Regions from separate parts of the Bradyrhizobium sp. S3.12.5 genome, predicted to be linked through region 2. Evidence: predicted binding sites of a transcription regulator. Region 2 holds the regulator's gene; each other region holds the start of a gene.

Evidence for each region. The regulator LexA, encoded in region 2, represses DNA repair genes until DNA is damaged. The targets are predictions, from matches to a motif close to TGTTCNNNNTGTGTTCNG.
Region 1: the regulator LexA is predicted to act here: its motif matches at 2,490-2,507, upstream of ABIC09_RS22465 (DNA recombination protein RmuC).
Region 3: the regulator LexA is predicted to act here: its motif matches at 1,899-1,916, upstream of ABIC09_RS11530 (DUF3072 domain-containing protein).
Region 4: the regulator LexA is predicted to act here: its motif matches at 3,805-3,822, upstream of ABIC09_RS19630 (ribonuclease T2 family protein).

What each region holds. Positions count from the first base shown of each region.
Region 1 is NZ_JBEPRF010000014.1:244,126-249,559, forward strand. It holds gene ABIC09_RS22455 (AmpG family muropeptide MFS transporter) at 1-641, opposite strand, end outside; gene ABIC09_RS22460 (GIY-YIG nuclease family protein) at 823-1,125, opposite strand; gene ABIC09_RS22465 (DNA recombination protein RmuC) at 1,256-2,458, opposite strand; gene def (peptide deformylase) at 2,630-3,154, shown strand; gene fmt (methionyl-tRNA formyltransferase) at 3,167-4,102, shown strand; gene truA (tRNA pseudouridine(38-40) synthase TruA) at 4,222-4,959, shown strand; gene ABIC09_RS22485 (GIY-YIG nuclease family protein) at 4,984-5,319, shown strand.
Region 2 is NZ_JBEPRF010000010.1:80,805-86,238, reverse strand. It holds gene ABIC09_RS16300 (ComEC/Rec2 family competence protein) at 1-784, shown strand, start outside; gene ABIC09_RS16295 (hypothetical protein) at 795-1,226, opposite strand; gene ABIC09_RS16290 (hypothetical protein) at 1,420-1,674, opposite strand; gene lexA (transcriptional repressor LexA) at 1,853-2,554, opposite strand; gene ABIC09_RS16280 (molybdopterin molybdotransferase MoeA) at 2,730-3,941, opposite strand; gene ABIC09_RS16275 (helix-turn-helix transcriptional regulator) at 4,046-5,173, opposite strand; gene ABIC09_RS16270 (YadA-like family protein) at 5,396-5,434, shown strand, end outside.
Region 3 is NZ_JBEPRF010000007.1:10,416-15,849, reverse strand. It holds gene ABIC09_RS11555 (sensor histidine kinase) at 1-609, shown strand, start outside; gene ABIC09_RS11550 (hypothetical protein) at 606-971, opposite strand; gene ABIC09_RS11545 (hypothetical protein) at 970-1,239, shown strand; gene ABIC09_RS11540 (hypothetical protein) at 1,336-1,566, shown strand; gene ABIC09_RS11535 (hypothetical protein) at 1,677-1,826, opposite strand; gene ABIC09_RS11530 (DUF3072 domain-containing protein) at 1,953-2,147, shown strand; gene ABIC09_RS11525 (DUF6496 domain-containing protein) at 2,231-2,503, shown strand; gene ABIC09_RS11520 (hypothetical protein) at 2,516-2,878, opposite strand; gene ABIC09_RS11515 (Do family serine endopeptidase) at 3,165-4,706, opposite strand; gene ABIC09_RS11510 (hypothetical protein) at 4,902-5,114, opposite strand; partial or broken gene ABIC09_RS11505 (hypothetical protein) at 5,225-5,434, opposite strand, start outside.
Region 4 is NZ_JBEPRF010000012.1:187,071-192,504, reverse strand. It holds gene ABIC09_RS19660 (MarR family winged helix-turn-helix transcriptional regulator) at 1-71, shown strand, start outside; gene ABIC09_RS19655 (response regulator) at 68-799, shown strand; gene ABIC09_RS19650 (ATP-binding protein) at 819-2,207, shown strand; gene ABIC09_RS19645 (DUF3617 domain-containing protein) at 2,225-2,755, opposite strand; gene ABIC09_RS19640 (hypothetical protein) at 2,809-3,102, opposite strand; gene ABIC09_RS19635 (hypothetical protein) at 3,285-3,749, shown strand; gene ABIC09_RS19630 (ribonuclease T2 family protein) at 3,868-4,569, shown strand; gene ABIC09_RS19625 (23S rRNA (adenine(2030)-N(6))-methyltransferase RlmJ) at 4,623-5,434, shown strand, end outside.

The sequences.
Region 1 (5,434 bases), on a different contig from region 2:
AGCACCATCGCCGCCATCACCACATAGCCCCACATCCAGGCCGACGTGCGCGTGATGCCGGTGCTCTCGAAGCCGGAGACAATGAACAGCGCACCCGCGGTCGAAACCAGCATGCCGATGCGATAGGCCGCGACATAGGCCGCCATGCCGGCGGCCTGCTCGCTCTCGGGCAGGCTCTCGACGCGGAAGGCGTCGACCACGATGTCCTGCGTCGACGACGTCGTCGCCACCAGCAGCGCGCCGAGTGCCACATAGAAGGGCGATCGCGCCGGATCGGTCAGCGCCAGCAGCAGGATCGCGACGATCAGCAGCAATTGCGAGAACAGCAGCCAGCCGCGCCGCCGCCCGAAAGCGCGCGTGAACAGCGGCACATGCAGCGCATCCACCAGCGGCGCCCACAGGAATTTCAGTGTGTAGGGCGTGCCGACCAGTGCAAACAGCCCGATGGTCTTGAGATCGACCCCGGCCTCGCGCATCCACACCAGCAGCGTCGAGCCCGAGAGCGCCAACGGCAGCCCCGAGGAGAAGCCGAGGAACAGCACGATCAGCACCCGCGGCTGCAGGTAAACAGCCAGGCTGTCGCGCCAGGAGCGGGCGGGGGCGGAGGTCGCGGCAGGGGAGGTCGCGTCGGGTGCGGTCATGGGGAGGTGTTAGCAGATTCTGGCTGAAAAGACTCCCGCTCCGCTAATGAGTCGAAAGCCCTCAATACCCCTTCAGTGTCATCGTCCGCGCAGGCGGACGATCCAGTATTCACCAGCACCTCGGCTCAATCACGACCGCCGCGGCGTACTGGATGCCCCGCCTTCGCGGGGCATGACGGCCTCATGGTGGCCCAGCTATCCCTGAATAAAGATCATCCCAATTCGGGTTGTTCGTCTCGATCAATCGGACCTTCCAGGCCCTGTTCCACTTCTTCAGCCGCTTCTCCCGCTTGATCGCGTTCTCTGGATCGTCGAACTGTTCAAAATAGACGAGCCTTGCGACGTCGTACTTTTCCGTGAAGCTCTCGATGAGTTTTGACTTGTGCTCCGCCACTCGGCGAATGAGGTCATTTGTCACGCCAATGTAAAGCGTGCCGCCAATCCTGCTGGCGAGGATGTAGACGTAGTACTGGCGTCCGCCCATGTGACCACCTCAACGCTGTCATCGTCCGCGCAGGCGGACGATCCAGTATTCACCAGCACCTCGGCCCAATCACGACCGCCGCGGCGTGCTGGATACCCCGCCTGCGCGGGGTATGACGGTTGCCTCGATCTCACTCCCCCGCCTGGAGCTTCCTTGGAAACAGCTCCGGCGCGCCTGACGCCACCAGCCGCGGGCCGTCCGCCGGCGCGTCGGTCTTGCTGAAATCGAGCTCCTCGATTCTGCCTGCGCGCTTCTCGATCTTGTCGGCGGAGATCAGGATCTGGCGGACGTCCTCGTTCGCGTCGGCAAAGTGCTTCTGCAATTTCAGCACGCGATCGCGCAGGCGTCCCAAATCGTCGCCGAGCTTGATCACTTCGGTCTGAATCTGGTCGGCGGCATCGCGCATGCGCGCGTCCTTCATGATCTGCTGCATCACCTGGATCGCGAGCATCAGCAGCGAGGGCGACACCAGCACGACCTTGGCGCGATAGGCCTTCTGGATCACGTCGTCGAAGCCGTCATGGATCTCGGCGTAGACCGATTCCGACGGCACGAACATCAGCGCCATCTCCTGGGTCTCGCCGGTGACGAGATATTTTTCCGCGATGTCGCTGACATGCTTCATCACGTCGCCGCGCAGCCGCTGCGTGGCGGCGCGCTTCTCCTCGTCGGTGCGGGCATCGTGCAGCGCCGTCATCGCTTCCAGCGGGAATTTCGCATCGATGCAAAGCGGGCGCTGGTCGGGCAGGAACACCACGCAGTCGGGCCGCTTGCCGGTCGAGAGCGTGAACTGGAATTCGTAGGCGCCCTTCGGCAGGCCGTCCTGGACGATCGCCTCCATCCGCGCTTGTCCAAAGGCGCCGCGCGACTGCTTGTTGGCGAGCACGTCGCGCAAGGTCGTCACCTGCGTGGTGAGGTCGGTGAGGTTCTTGTGCGCGTTGTCGATGATGCCGAGCCGCTCGTGCAGCGCGCGCAGGCTCTCCATGGTGTTGCGGGTCGAATGTTCCATGGACTGGCCGACCCGATGGGTCACCGAATCCAGCCGCTCGTTGACCGCCCGGGCCATCTCGGCCTGGCGGCCGGCCAACGCCTGGGTCATGGCGTCGGCCCGGCCGGCGGCCTCGCTCTGGGCGTGCAGGACCTGGCTCAGCCGCTCCTCCAGCTCGTCGGCGCGGATGGCGTGCGCCATCGCGAGTTCCGCGCCGCGTCGCCCGGAGCGCGCGATCACGACCGCAATGGCAATCAGCAGGATGAGGACCAGCGCGCCGAAGCCGATCAGCGCGTCGATGGTGCGCACCGGCCAGTCGCCGAGCATGAAAATGATGTCGTTCATGCCTGCCGTTCTATCCGATTCGCCCGTCCGCACGAACGAATAGCGAACATTTATGGTTAATCGATCCCTAATTTTTATGGTTAACAGAACTTGAAGTTTTATGGTTAGCGAAGCATTAACGCGCTCCCGGCCGCATTGACCGCTTGTCGCGCGCGGCTTAAATCGCCCGCCATGGCCCTCAGAGAAATCATCATCCTGCCCGACAAGCAGCTGCGTCTGGTCTCCAAGCCGATCGAGAAGGTCACGCCGGAGATCCGCAAGCTTGCCGACGACATGTTCGAGACCATGTACGACGCACCCGGCATCGGGCTTGCAGCGATCCAGATCGCGCAGCCGCTGCGGCTGATCACCATGGACCTTGCCAAGCCCGACCAGGACGGCGAGACCAGGCCGGAGCCGCGCGTCTTCATCAATCCCGAGATCATCGCGTCTTCCGCGGATCTGTCTGTCTACGAGGAAGGCTGCCTGTCGATCCCCGAATATTACGAGGAGGTCGAGCGGCCGGCGAAGGTGCGCGTGCGCTTCACGGATCTGGACGGCAAGGTGCACGAGGAGGACGCCGAAGGCCTCTACGCCACCTGCATCCAGCACGAGATCGACCATCTCAACGGCGTGCTGTTCGTCGACTATCTCTCGAAGCTCAAGCGCGACCGCGTGATCAAGAAGTTCGAGAAAGCCGCCAAGCGCGCGGAGTAAGGTTCTCCGTCGATGTCCCTCCGCCTGATCTTCATGGGCACGCCCGATTTTTCCGTGCCGACGCTGCTCGAGCTCGTCGCGCATGGCCACGAGATCGTGGCTGTCTACACCCGCGCGCCGAAGCCGGGCGGGCGGCGCGGGCTGCAATTGCAACCGACCCCGGTCGAGGAAGCCGCGCGAAAACTCGGCGTTCCCGTGCTGACGCCGAAAACGTTGAAGACACCGGAAGCGCTGGAAGAGTTTCGCGCGTTTGACGCCGATGCGGCCGTCGTCGTCGCCTACGGCATGATCCTGCCGCAGGCGATCCTCAATGCGCCAAAGCTCGGCTGCTACAACCTGCACGCCTCGCTGCTGCCGCGCTGGCGCGGCGCAGCCCCCATCAATCGCGCGATCATGGCCGGCGATGCCGAGAGCGGCGTGATGGTGATGAAGATGGATATCGGCCTCGACACCGGCGACGTCGCCATGGCCGAGCGCCTCGCGATCACCGATGACATGACCGCGGTCGATCTGCACGATCGCCTGTCCCGGCTTGGTGCCGATCTGATGGTGCGCGCGATGGCCGCGCTCGACCGCGGCGGCCTCCAGCTCAAGAAGCAGAGCGAGGACGGCGTCACCTACGCCGCCAAGATCGACAAGGCCGAGGCACGGATCGACTGGAGCAAGTCCGCGCACGCGGTGCTGCGCCACATCCACGGCCTGTCGCCGTTTCCCGGTGCCTGGGCCGAGCTCGCCGGTGTCACGGAGAATGCGCGCGTAAAAATCCTGCGCTGCGAACTGGCGAAGGGCTCCGGTGCGCCGGGCGAGGTGCTCGATGGCCAGCTTACCATCGCCTGCGGCGAGGGCGCGATCCGCATCCTCGAGCTGCAGCGCGAGGGCAAGGCCCGGATGCAGGCCGTGGACTTCTTGCGGGGTGTGCCGTTGAAGGCAGGAGCCAAATTCACCTAACGCTGTCATACCCCGCGAAGGCGGGGTATCCAGTACGCTGAGACTTCTCGGTTCGAACCGATAGGCTGCGGAGTACTGGATCGCCCGGTCAAGCCGGACGATGACACCACCGGATTGAGATGCCCCGCTACAAGCTCACCATCGAATATGACGGCGCACCCTTCTTCGGCTGGCAGGTGCAGGAGACGCTGCCTTCGGTGCAGGGCGCGCTGGAAGCGGCCGTGAAGGCGATGACCGGCGCGGATGCGCGGGTGCATGGCGCAGGCCGCACCGATGCCGGCGTGCACGCGCGCGGCCAGGTCGCGCATGTCGACATCGAGAAGCAGTTTCCACCGGGCCGTTTTCGCGATGGGCTCAACGCGCATCTGCGCCCCCATCCGATCGCGGTCCTCGAAGCCGACATTGTACCTGATACTTTCGAGGCCCGCTTCTCGGCCGTGAAGCGCCACTATCGCTACCGGGTCATCAATACCCGCGCCAATCTCGCGCTCGACATCGGCCATGCCTGGCGTGTGCCGCGCCGGCTCGATGCGGATGCGATGCATGCAGCGGCACAGCGCCTGCTCGGCAGGCACGATTTCACCACGTTCCGCGACACCGAGTGCCAGGCCAGGTCGCCGGAGAAGACGCTCGACCAGCTCGACGTGCTGCGCGACGGGCGCGAGATCGTCATCGTCACCTCGGCGCGCTCGTTCCTGCATAGCCAGGTGCGCTCGATGGTGGGATCGCTGGTCTGGGTCGGCGAAGGCCGCTGGACCGCAGACGATCTCTCCGCAGCGCTTGCAGCCCGCAACCGCGCCGCTTGCGGCATTGTCGCGCCGCCGGACGGATTGTATCTCGTGAAGGTGGATTATTGAGCGCGTGATGCCGCCTCCGGCGTCATGGCCGGGCTTGTCCCGGCCATCCACGTGCGTCAACATGCGACCATGCATGGTGGATGGGTCTACATCCTGGCGAGCGCGGCCAACGGCATTTTATATGTCGGTGTGACGAACGATATTGTTCGTCGCATCTACGAGCACCGAAATGGACTCGTGCCTGGCTTCACCAAGAAGTACGGCGTCAAGCTGCTCGTCTATTTCGAGCGCTACGAAGACATCCAGACCGCGATCCAGCGCGAGCACAACATCAAGCATTGGTCACGGACCTGGAAGGTCAGGCTGATCCTCAAGGACAATCCCGAATGGAAGGATCTGTACGACACGATCACGCAGTGAGACGTGCCCGTACTCTCGCCACGTCGTCATGGCCGGGCTTGTCCCGGCCATCCACGATCTTATCTTTCTTGAGGCATCAAAGATCGTGGATGCCCGGGACAAGCCCGGGCATGAC
Region 2 (5,434 bases):
CGCGGCACCGTTCGGGCTCGACGGGGTGTTCTGGTGGTTGATGGGGATCGGTATCGACTGGATGGTGGCGGTCTCGCGATGGGTCGCGGCGCTGCCCGGCGCGATCGGCCACGTCAGTGCCTTCGGCACTGCGCCGCTGATCGCGGCGAGCCTCGGCCTCGTCCTGATGGGACTGCTACGCACGCCGCTGCGCTGGTCGGGCGCGTTCGTGCTCGTGGCGGCAATCGTCTGGGGTCTGTCGGTCCGGCAACCCGACATCCTTATCGCCGGTGACGGCCAGAGCGTTGCCGTGCGGGGCAGGGACGGGCAGCTGCACCTGATCAGGGCGAGCAAGGACAGCTTTCTGCTCAAGGAGTGGCTCGCGGCCGATGCCGACTCTCGCGATCCCGGCAGCGTCGCGCTTGCCGATGGTGTGTCGTGCGACGAGTCAGGCTGCGTGACGCCGCTCGCCGACGGACGCATCGTTGCGCTGGCGTTGCGCATTGACGCGCTGGGAGACGATTGCAGCCGCGCGGCACTGGTGGTGACGGCAAGGTCCGCGCCGCCGGATTGTGGTGCGATGGTGGTCGATCGGCCACGTCTCGTGCGTCAGGGCGCGCTGGCGCTGACGCCGCGTGGCGACGGCTTTGCGATTCAGGCGGTAAAGGCGAGGGGCGCAAACCGCCCCTGGTCGCCGGCGGCGGCCGGCGATGGAGATTTCGAACAGACCCTCATGCCGCGGTCGGCAGCTCCGCGCTCCAAAGACGCAACGCCGTCTGACGCCGACCTGCAGGCCGATGACTGAGATCGACGGCTTAGCCGATCGGCAGGCGCGGGGACGTGGAGCGGCTGTCGGCGACCTGCGGCTTGTGCTCGCGCTCGCCGAGCGGCTGGGTCACGGGCAGTTGCAGCACGGTTGCGCGCTGGCCTTCGACCAGTTGCGTCACCAGGACGTATTTGCCGTCGGGGAATTCGATCGCGTCGTGATGGCGGTCGGGAATGTGCGGATCGACCTTGCCGAACTTGCCGACGCGCGAGTTGATGGTGCGCGTCCAGATCCAGCGATTGTCGTAGCGGACGTTGTCGGCGAAGGCGAGCTCCGTTCCCGGCAGCAGGCAGACCGCGACGGACATGTCGGCTTCGGAGGCGAAGCCGCGCGTCGAGGTGCCGCGGAACGTTGTCGTGACGATCGTCTCGCCAACTTCTGCGGGACGCGTCGCGACGGCATGCAGGCTATAGTCACACATCGGGTGCTCCTCAATCAGGATAGAGCACCCGCGCCTCTGTCTCGGAGGCGCAGGCCCCTATCAGAGTGGAAGCTCATCTTATGCTTGTTTGTGGGCAAATCTGCGGCTCGCATCAGCAGAGCGCGATCACATTATCTTTTTCAAATGCACGAGGAACAAAGCCTGCTCCCGCGCATTCGGTGAGCGCGTTGCTTCAGCGGCCGGCTGGCGCTGACCAGCCCGAATATTGCCAAGCCGGCTGCGCGACGGCGTTACGGGCATTGCGGAATTGCTCGGTCGTTGCGCGCGGTGCTTTGCGAGCGTGGTGCTGCGGCTGCGCAGCCAAGGCTTGCGAGCCCAAGGCTTGCGACCCCAAGGCTTGCGACCCCAAGGCTTGCGACACTAAGGCCTGCGACGCTGATACTGCGATCAGCGTCATCGTGACGGTGCTCAAAATGATCTTGCGCATGTTGGTCTCCTCGGTCTGGCAAAGGCCCTGCGAAGCAATGCGTGCTTCGTTGCGGCGTGCCGAGGATGTAGCGCTGGAGAAGGGGCCGGATAATCTGTGCAAAACCAGAAAGACTACCCAGCCGGAGCGGACAATCGTCCGCTCCAATCGTTGATTGCGCTCGCCGATAGCGACGCGATCAGTACTTCCGGTACAGCCCGATCAGCTTGCCCTGGATCTTGACCCGGTTGGGCGGCAGGATGCGAACCTCATAGGCCGCGTTGGCCGGCTCGAGCGCGATCGAGGCGCCGCGACGGCGGAAACGCTTGAGTGTCGCTTCCTCGTCGTCGATCAGGGCGACCACGATGTCGCCGGTATCGGCGCTCTCGTTGCGCTGGATCAGCGCCATGTCGCCATCGAGAATGCCGGCCTCCACCATGGAGTCGCCGCGCACTTCGAGCGCGTAGTGCTCGCCCGAGCCGAGCATGTCGGGCGGGACGCTGATGGTGTGGCTGCGGGTTTGCAAAGCCTCGATCGGCGTGCCGGCCGCGATCCGGCCCATCACGGGCACTGCGACTGGACGCTCACCCTCGTCGGCCGGCAGGCTCGACGCCGGGCGCACCTTGCCGAGATTGCCCTCGATGACGCTCGGCGTGAAGCCGCGGCGGCTGCCAGCGGCGGCCTGGAGTTCGGGCAGCTTGATCACCTCGATGGCGCGGGCGCGGTTGGGCAGGCGGCGGATGAAGCCGCGCTCCTCGAGCGCAGTGATCAGGCGATGGATGCCTGATTTCGAGCGCAGATCGAGCGCGTCCTTCATCTCGTCGAAGGAGGGCGGCACGCCGCTTTCCTTCAGACGTTCACTGATGAACCGCAGGAGCTCGTACTGTTTGCGCGTTAACATCTCGACCAAAATCCCCCGGTTGATGTCGTTCGATTCCGAGACGCTGAAGTCAGCAATAAGCCGCACACGCTCGAAACAAATCATGAACGGACACTATATGTTCGATACTTGTTCCGCAACTGCTTAATTTACCGTGAACGCGACAAAGTTCGCGGAACGCATGCGAACAATGCGCTCAAACGGGCAGTCGCAGCACCTCGCAGGGCGCTCCCGCTTCGGCCCTCGGTGCGAACGGTGCGCGCACGAGAAGTGCCTGTGCCGCAGCGAGATTCGCAAGCAGCGAGGAGTCCTGGTGATTGACGGGAAGGGCGATCAGCGTGCCGTCATCACGCACATCCAGGCGGGCGCGCAGATAGTCCTCGCGCTGGTCATTGGCGCCGACGTCGCGGCCGAGCACGGCGCGTTCGCGGCGGTGATGAACCATCGAACGGCCCGACAACGCACGAATCAGCGGCACCATGAACAGGAAGCCGCAAACGTAGGATGACACGGGATTGCCGGGCAGGCCGATTACGCGCATCGCCCCGAGCTGCCCGTTCATCATCGGCTTGCCCGGCCGCATCGCGATTTTCCAGAACGCCATCGAGGTGCCTTCGTCGCGGAGCGCCTGCTGCACCAGATCGTGGTCGCCGACCGAGGCGCCGCCCGTCGTGATCAGGATGTCGGCGCCGGATTCGCGCGCGCGGCGGATGCCGGCGGTGGTGGCGGCAAGCGTGTCGGCGGCAATCCCGAGGTCGATGGTGTCGGCCCCCTCGCTGCGAGCGAGCGCATGCAGGGCGTAGCCGTTGGAATAAACGATCTGGCCATGACCAGGCGTCGTGCCCGGCATCACCAGCTCGTCGCCGGTGGCAAGAATCGCGACCTTCGGACGGCGGCTGACCGCCAATTGCGGGTGGTTCATGCCGGCGGCAAGCGCGAGGTCGCGCTCCGTCAGCCGGGCGCCCTTGCGCAGCAGCACGTCACCCTCGGAGAAGTCGACGCCGGCCGGGCGGATGTGCCGACCGGTGACGGCTTCCTCCTTGATCGTGATGCGCTTGCCGTCGGCAACGGTGTCCTCCTGGATCACGACTGCGTCCGCGCCGTCGGGAACGACACCGCCGGTGAAGATCCGGACGGCTTGCCCGGCACCGACAGTTCCTGCAAACGGCCGGCCGGCAGCGACCTCGCCGATGACATTGAGCTGCGCATCGACCCTGGCTGCATCGGCCGCGCGGACGGCATAGCCATCCATCGCCGACATCGCCTGCGGTGGCTGCGTGCGCCGCGCCGCGACGTCGCGCGCGAGGACGCGATGGAAGGCCGCATCAAGCGCGACAGATTCCTCGGGCAGCGGCTCCGCACCGGCGAGCACCGCGGCAAGCGCATCGGAAACCGGCATGAGGGCCACGGCTGAAAGCTCCTGCTTGGGCAACGCGACAATCAGGTCGCGGCCAGCGTTCTAGCCGACTGTGGCCGTTGAGGCAAAACGGATGCGCATACGCGCGGACGCAGCTATTTCTGGAGCAACAGCCGCACCAGCTCGGCCTGTCGCCCCACGCCGGTCTTGTCGAAGATCTTCGACAGATGGCTGCGCGCGGTTCCGTCCGCGATGCCGAGCCGTTCGGCCGTGGCTTTGCGGCCGCCGCCCTTGACGATCTCGAGCGCGAAGGCCGCTTCGGCACGGGTCAGGCCGTAACGCGCGCGTAGGGCGTCGAGTCTTGATCTCGCGTCCGGCTCGGGGTCGGTGATCAGCACCATCGCACTCGATCGCCAGCCGGAGGCGAGCGACACCGAGCTCTCCGCCCAATCGCTGCCGACCGGCGTTACCTGCACGTGCAGCGGCATGCGGCCGGGAAGCCGCCGCAGGCTCATCTCGCCTCCGATGCGATCGGGATTATCGATGCTGCACGAACCGACCAGCGTTTGCAGACAACGGCCATCGTCGCTGGTGATGGCGCTCAGCGCGCCCGCGTCGATCACGATGCCGTCGGCGGCGTCGAGCCATTCGCGCGCGCGACGATTGACGAAGATCGGGCGGGCCTGGGCGTCCGCGAGAATGAAACCCTGATCGAGGCCGTCGAGGCCCGCCAGCGCCGCGCGGCCGGCGATGTCGAGCTGGTGGGTACGCCGCTGGATCGCAACGGCGCGTACGAGATGCTGCGCCAACGTTGCAAACAGCCGCCGCGCCTTGTCGTCATACGGAGACAAATTGGACGGCCGATGGCTGGTCAGGATGCCCGTGGCGTTGTGATCGACCAGCAGATTCGTCGTCAACGGTTCGGTGTCGAAACCGCCCGGCTGCCACCATTCGTTGTAGAAATCGCTGCGGGTGAACTCATCGCGTGTGATGAAGTCGCCGATGGTGAAGACCTCGCCGGGCGTCCGGCCGATGCCAAGCGGCAACAGGGGATTGCGCGGGGCCCAGCCGAGTAGCTCTTGCACGCGGTCGGGGTCGATGCGTGGCGACAGCAGGCTGGAGAGGCCGCTTGCGGGATCAAAGACGCCGAACAGGGTACGGCCGCCGATGGCGTCGTCGATGCGCGTCAGCACATTTTCCCAGCGGCTTCCGTCGAGCGCAACCTCGTAGATGGCGCCGATGAGGTCCAATACGGATTCGTTGGAAATATCGTCCGTACCCAAGACAAATGCCTCAAAATGCAATGAGGCATCTCAGCGCAGCGTCACGGAACGAGCAAGAGCAGAAAAGCGGCAGTCGTGCCGATGTTGCCGCAAAGCCGCACCCCATTGGCATTCCCGACGCAATCATCGACGCATCCGACAAACGTCAGATGCCTCCATGTCCGGGCTTTGCAACATTTCCGAAAGGACATCATTCCTGCGATTCAGGGGACGGGGGCGAAAGTGTCGATTTCGGCAATCCATCGAGGTCGCAAGACCATC
Region 3 (5,434 bases), on a different contig from region 2:
CGCGCCAAGAATGCGCTGGCTCTGGCACAGTCGATCGTGCGCCTCACCCGCGCCGACGAGGTCAAGGCTTACGTCAATGCCGTCGAGGGGCGCATCAATGCGCTCGCGCGCGTGCACACCATCCTGTCGCTGTCGAGCTGGCAGGGCGCCGAGCTCTCCAAGCTCATCGAGGAAGAGCTTGCGCCCTATTCGCTCGGCGGACAGATCAAGCTCGGGGGTCCCGAGGTGCAGTTGCTGCCGGCGACCGCCCAGACACTGGCGCTGGCGCTGCACGAGCTCTTCACCAATTCGGCCAAGTATGGCGCGCTCTCGACCCGGTCGGGGCGGCTCGCGATCGGCTGGCAGGCCGAGAACGATCTCCTCACCTTGACGTGGGACGAGACCGGAGGGCCGTTGGTCAGGACGCCGAAGTCGCGTGGCTTTGGCACAAGAAGCCTGCTGGCCAGTGTCGAATCCCAGCTCGGCGGACAGGCGCAGTTCGACTGGCGTCCAGAGGGCTTGTTGTGCCGCCTTGATGTGCCATTGACGCGCAAGAGCGCGGCAACATCGGCGGTGCAGGACAAGTTCGAGCCCAGCACCTCTCCCGAACTTCAGCGCGCGTCGGGTTAGCGCGACGCAGCGACCTTCAGCCGTAACATCGGCTGCGGTTCATCGGCGACACGCCCTTCGAGCCAGGCTTCCGTTCGCGCGAGATCGCGCAACGCCGTCGCGTAGCGGCGGGCGGCGCTGCGCTCCGCACCGCGCGGCAGCTTGCGTGCTTTGCGCAACATGTCGGCCGCCGCGTTACGGTAGGCCAGCGAGCGATAGAGAAAGACCACCTTGCCCATATCGAATGTTCCCGTGTTGATGGCGTTCATCTTCGCAAAGTCGGCATGAACGTCGGATGAAGCGGCAGATGACAATTCCTTCATGCGCATTGGAACCCGCGATTGCGGCACGCGTTTGCATGACAGATCGATCGGCAGTTCCATGCGCGCAAAAAAGTCGCCAAATAGGTCGCCAAGCCTGATCTCTCCCACCGGCGTCATCAAATTAATGACGCATGCGATGATGGGCGCTGCACTCGGTCTGGCCTTCACGCTCGCGCTCATTCTGGTCAATCCTGCGGTCGCAGAATTGCTGAACCACGGCGGCCGTGCGGCAGCCTTGGTCTTTGTCGGCACGATGGTGACGACGTTTGCCATCGGTGCCGCCCTGACGGGCGTCGTGCTCATCCTCAACGAGGACAAGGAATCTTGAAGCGCGCGTGAGGCGCAATGCGACGTATTGTTCGGAACTCCCGCGGCAAATAGCGGTTGGGTGCCTGCGTCAATTCAACTCAGGGAGTTCCCGCGCATGAACACGACCAAGCTCGCTCTCGCCGTGATGTTGGCAACCGGCCTCGCCGCCGCGCCCTTCGCCGTACAGGCCAAGTCACACAAGGCCAAGCATGAATCATCGACCTCGTCCTCGCAAACGACAGGCGCCAACACGAAGTCCAAGGGCAGCGACACCTCCGGTCAGGGCGGCTCTGACCAGGGCGGCACCATGACGAACAACAAGAGCGCCCCGGGCAACACCAAGTAAGCTCGCCAGAGAACAGGCTTCGCGAGAGCGGGGCCTGTTCTTGGATGATCGAACATCCTCTCAGGGCCACATGGTCGGTGCGCGGGTCAAAGCATCCCGGCCGGCCCGCCTCAAATCAACACCTTGCCACCGCCAGCGGCCTTCCATTCGCCGATCAACAGATTGATTTTCCGGCGCAAATCCATCTGTGCCTGGGCCCGTTCGGTGCAGTCGCGATCGCGATTGACGAGATCGCGTACGGCCGCCTCGACATCGGCCATCTCCAGCCTCAAGGCACTGATTTTGCGTCGAATTTCATTAATTCTGTTGTCCATGACTTGTTAGAGGCTTGTTAGAACAAAATAAGAACATATAATCAAGCTACGGATTCAGAATGGAGAGCGGACATGCAGCTTCAGCGCAAATACGACGCCAAGGTTTTCCTCATGGAGCAGATGACCCGGGCGCAGGGGCTGCGACTGAAGCGGCTGAGTGAAGAGGCCTACCAACCCGCGCAATACGATCGCAGTCTGTCCTCTACCGAAGCGGCGCACCGCATCCAGGTGCTGGAAGCGGAGATCGAACTCGCGAACTCCTTCTAAGGCTCGCGGCCGGCGCCTTTGGAACGTTGGGTCAGCACTCCTGTTCTCTTCCGAGGCCAAGGGGAGGCCAAGGGAGAGAGTTGATGGCACGCAAGGCAAAGAAGCGCAGCTACTCACGCAGCGCCAGCAGTGATGTCGAGCGCCAGACGCGGCGTTACAAGAAGGGGACTGCGAAGAGCGGTCGCGGCGGACGCGTGAAGAGCCGCAAGCAGGCGATCGCGATCGGCCTCTCGGAAGCGCGCAAGAAGGGCAAGAAGGTCCCGAAGAAGGCTTCGAAACGGAAGACGTCCAAGAAGAAAAGCGCGAAGAAGAGTTCGAAGCGCAAATCCGCCAAGAGCAAATCCGCGAAGCGATGACGCCGATCGGCGTCAGATCATGGTGCCGGGCATGAAGCAGCGGATCGAAACGCCGAACGCCGTCTTGACCGGCCAGACCATGGTGCGGCCGGCGCGGTTCGGCTCGGTGATCACGGCTTCGTCGGGGACCTCGACCCATTCCCCATCAAGCCGGACTCGGTAGTGCCCATTGTGCGAGTCCCAGTCAGGATCGGCCACGGCAACGCCGTCCGCGTCCGAACAGCACGGACCGAGATGGCTGCGCAGGCTGTCGAACCAGGGTTTTAGCGGCGAATCGGTGAAGCGGCCATCATCGCGCCCCATGGCACTTCCGGTCGACAGCAATAGAGGCGCCGCGAGCAGCGCAAGCTTCAGCGAGAGCTTCAATCGATCCATGTCGGCACCGATCAAATGCGAACCACCGGCCGGTTCCACAAAGCGGCCGGAGGTCCGAAGTTCCACTCCTGCAATTTGCCTCGGCGCCGTCATTGCCGCCAAAGCACAACACGCGATCTCAAAGTCTGACGAGTGAACGCGGCTTTTTCGGACGAACCCGTCATCATTGCTGCCGTTAACGAGAATGTTATCGGCGGCCTGTGGGTATCTCGGAAGGCGCGCACGAAAAAGGCGGCCCGCAGGCCGCCTTTTGAATTTGCCGTCGAGACCAAGAGGCGTGATCAGATCAGGCGAGCGGCACCGCGATGAACCGGGTCGCCTCCGCATTCTTCACCTGCAGCAGCACGCTGTTCTTGCCGGACGATTTGGCCTGCGCCAGCTCCGAGCGGACGTCGCCGACAGTGGCGACTGCCTTGCCGCCGACATTGAGGATGACGTCGCCGGTCTGGATGCCGCGCTGCGCCGCCGGTCCCTGCGGGTCGACCTCCGTGACCACGACGCCCTTCTGACCTGCGCCCTGGACGTCGCCGGCGGGCGCCAGGCTGAGGCCGAGGCGCGGCGTGCCGGGGGCCTGCTGCGTCTTGCCGTCGTCAGCGTTGCCGCTTCCTTGGGCCTGCCGCTCGGTAGGCAGTTCGCCGAGCGCCAGCGTCACCGTCTTGGTGTCGCCCTTGTGGACGACATCGAGCTTCACGGACGTGCCCGGCGCCAGCGTGGCGATGGTGCGGGCGAGATCGCGGGAGTCCTTGATCGCGGTGCCGTTGACAGCGGTGATGACATCGCCCGCCTCGATGCCGGCCTTCGCCGCCGGGCTGCCATCCTGCGGGTTATCGACGATTGCGCCGCGCGCCGCCTTCAGGCCGAGGCTATCGGCGATCTCCGCGGTCACCGGCTGCACCTGCACACCGAGCCAGCCGCGGGTGACAGCACCCTTGTCCTTCAACTGCGCGACCACGAGCTTTGCAGTCGAGGACGGAATATCGAAGCCGATGCCGACTGAGCCGCCCGAGGGCGAGAAGATCGCGGTGTTCACGCCGATCACGTTGCCGTTCATGTCGAAGGCCGGACCGCCCGAGTTGCCCTTGTTGATGGGTGCATCGATCTGGATGAAGTCGTCATAGGGACCGTTGCCGATGTCGCGGCCGCTGGCCGAGACGATGCCGGCCGTCACGGTGCCGCCGAGGCCGAAGGGATTGCCAACAGCAACCACCCAGTCGCCGATCCGCGGCTTCTGGTCGGAGAATTTCACGAACGGAAAGTCCTTTTTGCCCTCGACCTTGATCAGCGCGAGATCGGTCTTCGGATCGGTGCCGACCACTTTCGCGGTGTAGATCGTGCCGTCGTCCGTCGTCACCTGCACCGACTGTGCATGGTCGACGACGTGGTTGTTGGTCACGGCATAGCCGTCGGCCGAGATGAAGAAGCCTGAGCCCTCGCCCGTGACCACCTGGTGACGTTGGCGCGGCATGCCGTTCATGCCGCCCGGAAAGCCGAACTGCCGCGAGAACTGGTCGAACGGAGAATCCTCATCCGAATCCATCCGGTTCTGTTGCAGCATCGCGCTCTTGTCGTTGTCCTGGTCGATCTTCACGCGCACCGAGATGACGGCGGGCTTGACCTTGCTGACGAGGTCGCCGAAGCCCGGCGGCGTCGCGGCGCTTTCAGCTGCCTGCGCAGGCGCAATCAGGGAGTTCACGCCGAACGGCGTCGAAGCGGGAGACGCAGCCAGCACGGCCACGCCAAGCGCGGCCACGGTGCCAAGCAGCGCAAGCCGGCGCGGCTTCAGAATTGTGCGGCTCTTGGTGGTGTCGGAATTGACGCGATCGATCATGTTGAAATGTCCATGTTGGGTAAGTCGCCTTGCACCCAACATGGACATCGCCACCTTACGGCGTCCCGTCCACGCGATTAAATCTTGGCAAAGAAAGTGCGGCCGGCGGCCGCAAGCCAGATTCTCGAAACGGACGTTGCGCTGCGCAATGAAAGCCCGGCGAGCAGTCCGTTGAGGAATTGCAGTTAGACCGCTCTAAGCCGCGGCGGGGCGCTCCCATGCCGCAGCTGCGATGGCGTCGTCTTCGCGTTGCGCATTGCACGCGTCGAAATGCGCCTTCAGCGCGATCTCGGCAAGATATTCGAAATGTTCGGCCTGGCCGAGCAGCTGCCAGTTCTGGAGCGGCCGATAGGCCGCCTGCTGGCGACAGAGGGACGCCAGCGCGCGGTAGCGACGTACGTTCTCCATGAGACCCTCCCTCGCATTCACACAGGCTTATTACCCTGATTTGCGTCAGGCCGATGGCGGTTATGCAAAACATTTCTTGCGCCCACGGCCCGCTTAACCTGGGTTAATTTTCAGAAAACCTGCAGACGCCCATTGGTTCCTATCGGGCGAACCGAGCCTGGAAGCTGCGATGGGTTCAAGGCGTAGCGGCGGCGTTCGACGTTGATGCCGATCAGATCGCAATACTGTTCGATCGGTTCGGGCCGCCCGATGAGATAGCCCTGCATCTCCCCGCAGCCCTCGTGTTCCAGGAAGGCACGCTGCGCCTCCGTCTCCACCCC
Region 4 (5,434 bases), on a different contig from region 2:
TCGACCGCGACGATCCGGACAAGGTGCTCGAGACGATCTTCGCCACCAGCCATCAAGACGAAAAGGAGTGACCGTGCCGCTCGCTGCCACGCTCGCCCGTCCGCCGGTAGAACCGGCTGACGACGCCCCGCATCTTCTGCTGGTCGACGACGATCGCCGCATCCGCGATCTCTTGTCGCGCTTCCTCGCGGCCGAAGGCTATCGCGTCACCACCGCTTCAAGCGCGGGTGATGCGCGTTCAAAGCTTTTGGGCCTGCATTTCGACTTGCTCATCCTCGACGTCATGATGCCCGGCGAGACCGGCTTCGATCTCGCCCGCTTCATCCGCACGTCTTCTTCGGTCCCGATCGTGATGCTGACGGCGCGCCATGAAGCCGAGGCCCGCATCGAGGGTCTTCAGATCGGCGCCGACGATTACGTGGCAAAGCCGTTCGAGCCGCGTGAGCTGGCACTGCGCATCAACAACATCCTCAAGCGCGCCGCGCCGCCGGCGCAGGCCGTGACGGTCGAGAAGATCGCATTCGGTCCGTACGTCTACCATCTCGATCGCGGCGAGTTGCGCCAGGGTGAGGAGGTCATCCACCTGACCGACCGCGAGCGCGAGATGCTGCGGATTCTCTCGGAGACGCCGGGCGAGACCGTGCCACGCAGTGCGCTGACCGGCAATGGCAGCGTCAACGAGCGCGCCGTCGACGTGCAGATCAACCGCCTCAGGCGAAAGATCGAAACCGATCCCGCCAATCCGCTGTTCCTTCAGGCGGTGCGCGGCATCGGCTATCGGCTGGTAGCCTCGCCATAAAAGCAGTGAAGCACGACCGATGAGCACGATCGATACCGGCCTGACGCTGCTCAAGAGCGCCGCCGGACGCGTCTCTGCCGCCAATGGCTGGATGGGCAACGCGTTCAAGGGCTGGATGCCGACCGGCCTCTATGCCCGCGCACTGCTGATCATGATCGTGCCGATGGTGATCCTGCAATCCGTCGTCGCCTTCGTGTTCATGGAGCGGCACTGGAATACGGTGACGCGCCGGCTGTCGGCCGCGGTGGTGCAGGACATCGCCGGGCTGATCGACGTCTACAAGGGCTATCCGCAGGACAAGGACCGCGACCAGATCCGCCGCATCGCGCAGCAGCGCCTCGGTCTCGTCGTCGACTTCCTGCCGGCCGGCGACATGCCGCCGCCGGGACCAAAGCCGTTCTTCTCGCTGCTCGACCAGACGCTGTCGGTGCAGCTCGGCCGCCAGATCGGGCGCTCGTTCTGGATCGATACGGTCGGCCGCTCCAACCTCGTCGAGATCCGCATCCAGCTCGACGATGCCGTGATGCGCGTGTTCGCGCAGCGCAGCGCCGCCTACGCCTCGAACTCGGAAATCTTCCTGTTCTGGATGGTCGGGACATCGTCGATCCTGCTGATCGTGTCGGTGCTGTTCCTGCGCAACCAGATCAAGCCGATCCTGCGGCTTGCGGACGCCGCGGAAAGTTTCGGCAAGGGCCGCGAGGCGCCGAACTTCAGGCCGCGCGGCGCGCGCGAGGTGCGGCGCGCGGCGGGCGCCTTCCTCGAGATGAAGTCGCGCATCGAACGTGCGATGGAGCAGCGCACCGCGATGCTCGCCGGCGTCAGCCACGACCTGCGCACCATCCTCACCCGCTTCAAGCTCGAGCTGGCGCTGATCGGCGACAGCCCCGAGATGGAGGGCATGCGCAAGGACGTCGACGAGATGTCGATGATGCTGGAGGATTACCTTGCGTTCGCCCGCGGCGATTCCGGCGAGCAGTCGCAGCCGACCGACATGGCGCAGGCACTCGAGGAGCTGCGCAGCGATGCCGAACGCCACGGCCACATCGCGACCGTGACATTCAGCGGCCTGCCCGTGGTGACGGTGAAGCCGGCCTCGTTCAAGCGCTGCCTCGCCAATCTCGTCACCAATGCCGCGCGCTACGGCAAGGCCATCGCCATCTCCGGCCAGCGCGATCACCGCTATCTCACCGTGACCGTCGACGACGACGGCCCCGGCATTCCCGTCCATCTGCGCGAGGAAGTGTTCAAGCCGTTCCTGCGGCTCGACAACGCCCGCAACCAGGACGAAGGTGGCACGGGCTTAGGCCTCGCCATCGCCCGCGACATTGCCCGCTCGCATGGCGGCGACATCACGCTCGGCGACAGCCCGATGGGCGGATTAAGGGCGAGCGTGCGGATTCCGGTGTAGCTGCAGCAGCCCCCCGCCTACTTCGGCAGCAGCGCTTTCAGCTTATCGACATCGCGGACGTTCATCTTGAAGCCGCCGGGCATCACGATGTCGCCGGGCTTCTGGTCCGGCTTGCAGGCGCCGAGCCATTTCGCTTCGAGCGTCATGGTGGAGTCACGCCCCGCGGCGCCGACCGCGCCACCTTGCGCATGCGACGAGGTCTTCACCGTGTAGGCCGAATTGAAATCGCCGGTGATCTCGGCGTGCGAAGTCGTGGACATGCCGGCGACGCTGCACTCGGAATCGCTGACATAGCCGGTCGCGGTCTTCTTGACGTCCTGCTTGGAGCAGGCCTGCTTGGCCATCGGCGAGATGTTGCTGTTCATCTGCTTGTCGACAGCCTCGTCGGTGCAGTGCTGCATGGTCATTTCCGGCATCGCCGAGCCGGTCCTGACCATCTTCAATTCCCAGAGACCGGCCTTGCGTACCGGCAAATCGTCGGCCGAGGCGCTAACCGCCGACAACCCGAGACAAGCGACTGATCCGAGCAAAGCAAGCTTGCGCGTCATGCGAGGGACTCCGGCTGAGATGTCGTGCGCAACCTCTGGCGTCCCGAAACGCCTCAGTAGAGCGTGCGGATCGGACGATCGGCGGCGCCATAAGGCACCCAGCGGCAGGCAAAGGAGAGGTAGCCGCCCTCGTAGGCCTGCACGGCGAGGAATTTCACCACCTTGCCGTAGCGCGCACAATGATCCACCGCGACCTGGCGCGCATCGGTCTGCGTCGCCATGGAATAGGCGATGATACCGCCGGTGTCGTTGCCCTTGAAGGGCGGCACCGGAAGGATGTCGGCGCGCGCCGACTGGCTCGCCATGATCCCCAAGGCAAGAAGGCCCGCGGCCGCAATGATTCGCATTCCCGTCACTCCGATTGGCTGGCAGCACTTTACGGTGCCGGACCGCCGGTGAAAAGAACGGATAGGCCGTTGGCTGCGACCTTATGGTCAACTCGTGGCCGAGTGTTGCCGCGCTGCACTTGACCTCTCCCGCCCTTCGCGTCACCGTCCTGCCTTCGCGGATCATGCTGTCTGGATTGCCCATGCGCGCCTCAACCTCCCTGAAATCGCTTCGCCTTGCCGCCGTTCTCGGCCTCATGTTCGGAGCGCTGTCGCTCGGTGAGGCAAGGGCCGCCAATCCGCTGGAGCTGAATTTCTGGCTGAGCGGGCCCCGTTATGACGGCAGCGTCGCCGATTGCGAGAAGGCACTGCCGACGATCGCGAACCAGTTCTGGGAGAAGGAAAGCTCGTTCTGGAATTCGCCTTTGAAGATCGAGGGCTTTTCGGCCGTTCACGAGACCGCGTTCCGGCCTTGGGCGTCCGACAACATTCCGCGCCGCTACTGCACCGGCGAGGCCATGCTCAACGACGGCAAGATGCGCAGGGTGCACTTCTCGATCGTCGAGGACGGCGGCTTTGCCGGTTACGGCCAGGGCGTGGAATGGTGCGTGGTCGGGCTCGACCGCAACTGGGCCTACAATCCGGCCTGCCGCGCCGCCAAGCCTTAAGTCGAAGATCCCTGATTCGAACGATCCAGCCGCCGATCGACGGCCGCCTGAATTTTGTTCTTGAAATGTTCTTGTTGCCTGCTAGGCTTATTGCACAGTCTAGTTGAGGGACGTCGCCATGTTTCATTTTAGATTGCATTCGTTCTCCCGCCTTGTGATCTCATTGACCCTTGCCGCGGGGCTGATCGCGCTGGCCGGCGGCGCGAAGGCGCAGGACAAACGGCAGAACGCGCCGGGCGAATTCGATTTCTATGTGCTGTCGCTATCCTGGTCACCGTCCTTCTGTGAGGAAGCGGCCGAGCGCGGCCGCGGCGGGGGACGCTCGAATATCCAGTGCGAGGGACGGCCTTATTCCTTCGTGGTGCACGGGCTGTGGCCGCAATATGAGAACGGCTTTCCGGAATATTGCCAGCGGCCGTCGCCGCGGCTGAACCGCAACATCGTCTCCTCGATGCTCGATCTGATGCCGGCGCCGGGGCTGATCTTCAACGAATGGGACAAGCACGGCACCTGCTCGGGGCTGACCGACCGCAGCTACTTCGAGACGATCCGCAGGGCGCGCGCCGCGATCAAGATTCCGGCCGAATATCTCGATTTGTCGCAGGCCAAGACCGTGGCGCCGGGCGAGGTGGAAGAAGCCTTCGTCAAGGCCAATCCGGGCCTGAGCAACGCAGCCGTCTCGGTCACCTGCAACCGCACCCGGCTCTCCGAGGTCCGCATCTGCCTCAGCAAGGATTTGCAGTTCCGCGCCTGCGAAGAACTCGACCGCCGCGCCTGCCGCCGCGACCAGGTGACGATGCCGCCGATCAGGGGTGGGTAGTTCGGGCTGTCGTGCCTCTTTGCTCAAGCCATCGCGTGGCGTAGTGCTCTTGCATGAACTATCGCCACGCCTTTCACGCCGGCAACTTCGCCGATGTCATCAAGCACATCGTGCTGGCGCGCATCCTGACCTATTTGCAGGACAAGCCGGCCGCCTTCCGCGTCATCGACACCCATGCGGGTGCCGGCCTCTATGATCTCGACAGCGACGAGGCCCGCCGCAGCGGCGAGTGGCTGACGGGAATCGCGCGGCTGATGCAGGCGCGCCTTTCGAACGAGACCGTCGCGCTGACCAAGCCGTACATGGACATCGTCCGCGCCGTCAATCCGAAGGGCGAACTCAAGGCCTATCCGGGCTCGCCCTTGATCGCGCGCGGCCTGATGCGGCCGCAAGATCGCCTCGTGGCCTGCGAGCTCGAGCCGAAGGCACGCAAGGCGCTGATCGGCGTGTTGCGGCGCGACGAACAGGCCCGCGTGGTCGATCTCGACGGCTGGATGGCGCTGCCGGCGTTCGTGCCGCCGAAGGAGCGGCGCGGGCTCGTGCTGATCGACCCGCCGTTTGAGGCGAAAGACGAGTTCGAGAGACTGGGCGAGGCCTTCTCCACCGCTTATGCGAAATGGCCAACCGGTATCTATGTAATCTGGTATCCCGCCAAGAGCCGGCGCGCCACCGACGCGCTGGCGCAACTGGTGGCGCGGATCGCGGCTGCAGCAAAGACTCCGGGAAAATGTCTGCGGCTCGAATTCAGCGCCGCGCCGCAGATGGACGGCGCACCTCTCACGTCCGCCGGGCTGTTGATCGTCAATCCGCCCTATACGCTGCAGGGCGAGCTCAAGACGATCCTGCCCGAGCTGGAAATGCCGCT